DNA from 2 places in the Burkholderia metallica genome. Region 1 is predicted to be linked to the other one. Evidence: riboswitches for the same ligand, from Rfam matches in the RefSeq annotation. Region 1 holds a riboswitch; the other holds the start of a gene.

Region 1 (3,578 bases):
CGCCGACGACGTCGACCATCCCGCACGCGTGGATCACGCGCACCGCGAGTTTTTCGAGGTCGGGCGGAACCCGTGACAGGTCGGCCTCGGCGCGGATCGTCGCGAACGACCGGCGGTAGATTTCCTGCCCGTCGCGAATGTAGTCAAGCATCGGTGGTGTCCTGGCTGTGCCGTGCGCCCGTCAGTCGGGCCGCGGCCTGGTCTATCGTCAGATGGCGCGCGAGCGGGGCGCCGAGGCCCGCGGCCGCGTCGCGCCGGTAAAGGTCGTAGTGCGCGGGCGCGATCGCGACGAGCGTGTGCGTCGCGGGATGCGGCAGCGCACAGTGGCGCTCGCAGCCGCTCAGGTGGACGTCGGCCGCATGGCCGAGGCGCGCGGCGAGCGCGAGCGCATCGTGTTTCGTGTCGGCGCGCGCCTTCGCGCAGCCTGCGCTGCCGGCGCACGCGACGAGCGACGCGAGCGGGTCCGACGGCACGCAGACGAGGCCGAGCGACGCGAGCGCATCGAGCGTGGCCGAAGCGCGTTCGTTCGGCACGCCGTGCAGAAACACGCCTTGCCACGGCGTCATCGACAGCGTGCCGTCGCCGTCGGTTTCGGCCAGCGCGGCCAGCCGTTCCAGTTGCGTTGCGTCGAGCCGGCCGAGCACGAATTGCGCGCCGACGTTGCAGCGCACCGCATCGCGCGAAGGATGCGCGCCGAAACGCAGCGCCGGGTCGGTGCGGGCGCGACGCCAGCCGGCGAGCGCCGGATCGGCCGCGAGCGGGAAGGGCAGATGGTGCTGCGCGCGTTCGAACAACGCGCGCTCGCCGCGGGTGGCGAGCAGCGCGCGCATGCGCGTGACGTCCGCCGGCGCGAGATCGACGAACGCGAGCAGCCACGCGCGCGCGAGCGCGACGACTTGATCGGGCGCGACATCGACCGACGCGGGTCGATCGTCGCGCGCGACCGGCGGGCAGCCGGCGAGCCCCGCCGCGACGCGCACCGCGCCGTCGCCGCGACGCCACGCGGCCAGCCAGATGTCGTGCGGATGATCGAGCGCCGCGACCGATTCGCCGCCGTCGAGCTGGATCGAGAATTTCGGCGACAGCTCGCCGCGGCGCGGCTCGCGCGCCAGCATGTCGAACAGCGGCGCGGCGAGCGCACGGCTGTCGACGAGCGCGGCGGGATCGTGGCCGGCGAGCGGGCTGAGCATCACGTTGCGGACGTCGTCGCTCAGGGCGACGGCGGCCGCATCGGCCGCTGGATGCCCGGTGGCGTCGATGCGCGGGCCGAGCCCTGCGTCGACGAGCGCGCGCGCGAGCGCGTCGGCCGCGCCGTCGCGGATACCGCGCAACTGGAGATTCGCGCGATTGGTCGCGTCGATCGCGCCGGAGCCGAATGCGCGCGCGGCGGCGGCGATCGCGCGCGCCTGGCGTACATCGAGCCGGCCGCCCGGCAGCTTGATCCGGCACAGCCCGCCGTCGGCGGCCGCGACCACGCGCACGAGCCCCGGGCAGGCCGACGGGCGTGCGGCGGGCGACGCAGGAATCGAAACGGGGGCGGAACTCAACGGGATACCGGGGCAGTGTCGCGCCGCGGCCAACGCACCGGTACACCCCGCCCGACGCCGACTGGCACGCACGCACTTTCTGGCCGGCAGGTCTCCTGGCTGACAGGTCGGCGCCGGCTCCCGGCCTTCCCGGTCGAACCAGTGGCGTGAGGGGGATCGGCTCGCTGTCTACAGTTGCGGGGGCAGCCACAGCGGCGCGCGGCGCGCCCTGTGTTCCCTCTTCGGCCCCGAAGGGCACCGGCGAACGAACGGCCGTAGGATACCCGATTTCGGCACCGCTCCGACATCGGCGATTGCGCTGCAACCGTGTCGCAGCATGGCTGTGGCGCGCTGCGCGCGGTCGCGCGAATGGTACGATTGTCGGCTCGACGTACGCTCGGCGCGAGCCGATATCCGCGATGATGAAACTCGGCAGGACGGAGCTGTTTGGCATGGGGATCGCTTTGGCCATGTCGGGCATCGCTGCATCGGAGGTGCTCGAAAGCCTGCTGATCCCGTTTGCGCCGTCCGCAGCGTGGCCCACGCATGTCGCGCTTGCCAGCCTCGGCGTGCCGATCGTGGCGGGCGGAACCTGGCTGTTCAGGCGAGGCGGCGGACAACCGCTGGCATGGCTGCTGCTCGGCTGGCTGCTGGTCGCATCGGTCGTCGGCGTGTATTCGATCTTGCTGACTCATATCGTGGGCATACCGCTCGGCTGACCTCGCTGCCACGCTCCGCGTCCGGACGGGCCGCGCCGACGGCAATCGACGGATCAACGCGCGGCGGCACGATCGCCGCGCATCGCAACAAACTGGATGAAATCGAACGATGGGGAAGGGTGCATGACGGCGTGGCTGACGATAGTGGGCATCGGCGACGACGGTTACGCGGGGCTCGGCCGCAGCGCGCGCCGCGCGCTGCTCGACGCGACGCTCGTCGTCGGCGCGAAGCGGCATCTCGACATGCTGCCCGCGCGGCTGCCGGCCGCACGCGAAACGTGGCCGTCGCCGTTCGACCTCGCCGGCGTGCTCGCGCGGCGCGCGGCGCCCGTGTGCGTGCTCGCGAGCGGCGACCCGATGCTGTTCGGCGTCGGCGCCACGCTCGCGCGCACACTGGCCCCCGACGAATGGCGCGTGCTGCCCGCGCCGTCGTCGCTGTCGCTCGCGGCCGCGCGTCTCGGCTGGGCGCTGCAGGACGTCGGCGCGGTCTCGCTCGTCGGCCGCCCGCTGGCGACGCTCGCGCGTCACCTGCTGCCCGGCCGACGCCTGTTCGTGCTGAGCGCCGACGGCCGCACGCCGGCCGCCGTCGCGGCCGAACTCGTCGCACGCGGCTTCGGGCCGACGCGCATCAGCGTATTCGAACACCTGGGCGGCCCGCTCGAGCGGCGTCTCGACGGTCTCGCGCAGGACTGGCGCATCGACGAGACGGCGGCGCTCAATCTCGTCGCGCTCGACTGCCGGGCCGGCCCCGACGCACCGCGCCGCGCGCTCACGCCCGGCCTGCCCGACGATGCGTACCGTCACGACGGCCAGCTCACCAAACGCGACCTGCGTGCGATGACGCTCGGCCGCCTCGCGCCCGCGCCCGGCGAACTGCTGTGGGACGTCGGCGCCGGCAGCGGCTCGATCGGCATCGAATGGATGCGCGCGCATCCGTCGTGCCAGGCGATCGCGATCGAAGCGCACGCGGAGCGCCAGCGCTTCATCGAGCACAACCGCGACGCGCTCGGCGTGCCGGGCCTGCAACTCGTCGCCGGCCGCGCGCCCGATGCGCTCGCGGGGCTCGCCGCGCCCGATGCGGTCTTCATCGGCGGCGGAGCGACCGCACCCGGCGTGCTCGACACCTGCTGGGCGTCGCTGAAACCCGGCGGCCGGCTGGTCGCGAACGCGGTCACGCTGCAAGGCGAGATCGCGCTCGCCGCATGGCGCGATGCGCACGGCGGCACGCTCACGCGCGTGTCGCTCGCGCACGCCGAGCCGCTCGGCCGCTTCGATACGTGGCGGCAACCGTTGCCGGTGACGCTGTACGACGTGCGCAAGCCCGAAGCCGCCG
Region 2 (3,578 bases), 920 kb from region 1:
GTCGCCGATCTTCATCGTGTCGCGCATGAAATTGCGCGCCTGATAGTTGCGCACGCCGGTCCACGGCAGCGAGCGCTGCGGTGCGTTGGCGAGATCATCGATGCTTGCTTCGTCCGGTTCGGACTTCATCAGCCAGTATTGCATGGATCGTGATCGACGCAGAAAGGGCTGCTACAAAAGAAAACGGCACCGGGCTCCGCCCGATGCCGTTGGATAGGCCCCCGCCTTGGCCGCTAGGCCGGCATCCTGAACCTGAGGTTCAGAATTGGTCGCAGTTAGCAGCACTTCGGGTACATCAGACAGAGTGACGCGCGCGCCCGTGCTACAAATTTCCGCAACCGTGCACATGGCATTGGTTCAAGGAATATATGACCTTGGCGAACCAGGCAGGGAAGCTGACTGAACTGTGATTCGATGCGCCAATTTGACCACCGTTGATCGCCGAGATCAAGGGGAATCGACGCATCGACTGAAACGTTACTGGGTTTCGTGCTGTGCGAGCACCGCGCCGAGCTGTTCGTTCATCTGGTGCATTGTACGACGGATTTCCTCCGCCGGAAATGCTTCACCGTGCCGCACGCTCGTTTGCAGGCGCAGCAATTCGGACGCGAGCGACAGCGCCGCCATCACGGCGATGCGATCGGTGCCGCGCACCGAGCTGTTCGAGCGGATTTTCGACATTTCGGCGTCGACACGCGCGACCGCTTCGAGCAGCGCCGCTTCGGTCTCGGCCGAGCAGGCGAGCCGATAGGCCTGACCGAGAATCGAGACTTCGATCTGCTTGGTGCTCATGCATGTTCTCCGTGGCTGGCCGCGTCATCGCCATCCGCACCCGCCTGCGCATCCAGCAGGTCGAGCTGGTTGTCGGCCTGCTCCGCGCTTTTCGAGCGCGGCAGTTTTTCGAGGATCGCGTTCAGTTTCACCTGGGCGTCGTCGATCTTCGCCGACAGCGTGTCGCGCTCGGCCGCGAGCGCATTGCGCTCGTCGCGCAGTTGCTCGAGTTCCGCGCGGACGGCGTCCGCTTCCGCGCGCATTTGCGCGACCTGCTCCTCGAGCGCGAGCCGTTCCGAGTGATAGCGCTTGTTCAGCGAAATCAGACGGCCAATATTTTGAGATAGGGTTTCGAGTTCGTTGAGCATTTGCTGCGTCCTCTAAAGACCCAGCATTTTAGCGCGGAATAACGCGCAATCCGACATCTGTAACGTTTCCAGTCGTAACACCCCGGCTTCTTGCCGCGAATCGGCGCTTGCCGTGCGTGTCCGGACGCTTCCTTGACGCTCGCGCGACCCGCTCCTAAACTGGCGCCGCCTCGGTGCTCGCGCGTGCAACGCGCGGTTAAACGGGAAGCAGGGTGTGGGCGCCGGACGCCCGCCAACCTGCGCTGCCCCCGCAACGGTAAGCGGCCGCGTCCGGTGACGCAGGCCGGCTCGGGCGCGTTTCGCGTACAGGTGTCGTACGCGCGACGCGGGCCACTGCGCGTCATCGCGCGGGAAGGCGAGCCGGACCGCCGCCAGCCCGGATACCGGCCGAGACGGGGAGCCCGCACGGGCTTCATGACGCGCGGCCCGCGGGGAGGCGGGGCGCGCCACGCTTCACGGAATCTTCTTCGATGCTGACCCCAATCGTCCGCGCGACGTTCACGTCACGACCGGCCGCCCGTCGCAAGCGCGCGCGCCGCACGTCGTGGGCGGCGGCGTGCGCGGCATGAGCGCCGCACGCGCCGCCGCGATCTGGGGCGCGCTGGCCGCCGCGGTCGCGCTGCTGTTCGTCGCGTCGCTGTCGATCGGCAGCGTACCGATGTCGCCGTGGCAGGCGCTCGCGTCGCTCGTGCCGCATGGCGGCGACGCGCTGTTCGCCGACATCGTCCGCACGCTGCGCCTGCCGCGCGCGCTCGCGGGCTTTGCATGCGGCGCGTTGCTCGCGCTGGCCGGCGCGCTGCTGCAGGTGCTGTTGCGCAATCCGCTCGCGGAGCCGTACGTGCTCGGCGTGTCGGGCGGCGCGGCGGGCTTCGCGCTCGTCGCGATGATCGCGGGCGGCGCATGGTGGCTCGTCGACGCATCGGCGTTCGCCGGCTCGCTCGTGTCGGTCGCGCTCGTGCTCGGCCTCGCGCGCCGCGAGCTGGGGCGCGGCGACGCGCGCGACGCATCGCCGCGGCTGCTGCTCACGGGCGTCGTGATCGCGGCAGGGTGGGGCGCGCTCGTCACGCTGCTGCTGTCGCTCGCGCCCGATGCACGGCTGCGCGGAATCATCTTCTGGCTGACGGGCGACCTGAACGGCGTGAGCGCGCCGTGGTTCGCGTGGGGCGCGCTGTTGCTGGCCGCTTGCGTCGCGCTGCCGGCCGCGCCGCAACTGAACGTGCTGCTGCGCGGCGACGCGACCGCGCTCGCGCTCGGCGTGCCCGTTGCGCGGCTGCGCGTGCGGATCTATCTCGTCGCGTCGCTGGCCGCCGCGGCCGCGGTGACGACGGCCGGCACGATCGGCTTCGTCGGCCTCGTCGTGCCGCACGCGCTGCGGCTCGCGTTCGGCAACGACCAGCGGATGCTGCTGCCGGCTGCGATGCTCGCGGGCGGCGGCGGCGTGATGGCGGCCGACCTGCTCGCCCGCACCGCGATCGCGCCCGCGCAACTGCCGGTCGGCGTGATGACCGCGTTGATCGGCGTGCCGGTGTTCCTGTGGATGTTGTTGAGGAGACCGATGCGATGACGCGCGCCGCACTGCCTGCCGCTGCCGGCGGCCCGACGAGTTACGCGGCCGTCGACCTGACGCTGAAGGCCGGCGCGCGCACGCTGCTCGACGGCTTCAACGGGGCGTTTCGTCCCGGCGAGATCTGGTGCGTCGCGGGGCCGAACGGCGCGGGCAAGACGACGCTGCTTGCGACCCTGGCGGGGCTGCAGCCGCCGGCCGGCGGACAGGTCGAGATCGACGGCCGGCCGCTGGCCGCATGGCCGCCCGCGCAGCTTGCGCAGCGCCGCGCGCTGATGCCGCAGCAACTGCACGACGCCTTCAGCGCGACCGTGTTCGACACGGTGCTGCTCAACCGCTTTCCGTATCTCGGCGGCTGGGGCTGGGAGCGCGACGGCGACCGCGCGGCCGCCCGCGACGCGCTGGCGGCGTTCGACCTGAGCGCGCTCGCGTCGCGCGACGTGCTGTCGCTGTCCGGCGGCGAGCGGCAGCGCGTCGCGCTGGCTGCGACGCTGTGCCAGGACGCGCCGTTGATGCTGCTCGACGAGCCGCTCGCGCATCTCGACCTGCATCACCAGATCGGTTGCCTGAGCGCGCTGGCCGCGTGGCTCGACACGGGCCCGCGCACGGTGCTGTTCTCATGCCATGATCTGAATCTCGCGCGGCGCTTCGCGACGCATGCGTTGTTGCTCGACGGCCGCGGCCACGCGTGGGCCGGCCCGGTGCACGACGTGCTGACGCCCGAGCGCGCGAGCGATGCGTTCGGCTATCCGCTCGTGCTGATCCGCGAGAACGGCCGCGATGCGCTGCTGCCGGCGTGGCCCGAGCGACAATGACGTTTCCTTTTTCGATGCGCGGCGCCTGCCGCGCCAACGACCCGGCTTCTCGATGACGAC

The links. A riboswitch is a leader RNA that binds a small molecule or an ion and turns the genes downstream of it on or off. The one in region 1 is predicted to bind cobalamin.
Region 2: another riboswitch for cobalamin. It lies ahead of WJ16_RS12630 (FecCD family ABC transporter permease); the one in region 1 lies ahead of cobG (precorrin-3B synthase).

The regions. Positions count from the first base shown of each region.
Region 1 covers NZ_CP013401.1:1,881,886-1,885,463, forward strand. Annotated here, with positions in the region: gene WJ16_RS08395 (precorrin-8X methylmutase) at 1-151, opposite strand, end outside; gene cobG (precorrin-3B synthase) at 144-1,547, opposite strand; cobalamin riboswitch at 1,616-1,804, opposite strand; gene WJ16_RS08405 (hypothetical protein) at 1,946-2,245, shown strand; gene WJ16_RS08410 (bifunctional cobalt-precorrin-7 (C(5))-methyltransferase/cobalt-precorrin-6B (C(15))-methyltransferase) at 2,369-3,578, shown strand, end outside.
Region 2 covers NZ_CP013401.1:2,804,853-2,808,430, reverse strand. Annotated here, with positions in the region: gene WJ16_RS12650 (EVE domain-containing protein) at 1-144, opposite strand, end outside; RNA gene ssrS (6S RNA) at 215-396, opposite strand; gene WJ16_RS12640 (cell division protein ZapA) at 478-792, opposite strand; gene WJ16_RS12635 (ATPase) at 789-1,139, opposite strand; cobalamin riboswitch at 1,294-1,545, shown strand; gene WJ16_RS12630 (FecCD family ABC transporter permease) at 1,705-2,703, shown strand; gene WJ16_RS12625 (ABC transporter ATP-binding protein) at 2,700-3,518, shown strand; gene cobT (nicotinate-nucleotide--dimethylbenzimidazole phosphoribosyltransferase) at 3,571-3,578, shown strand, end outside.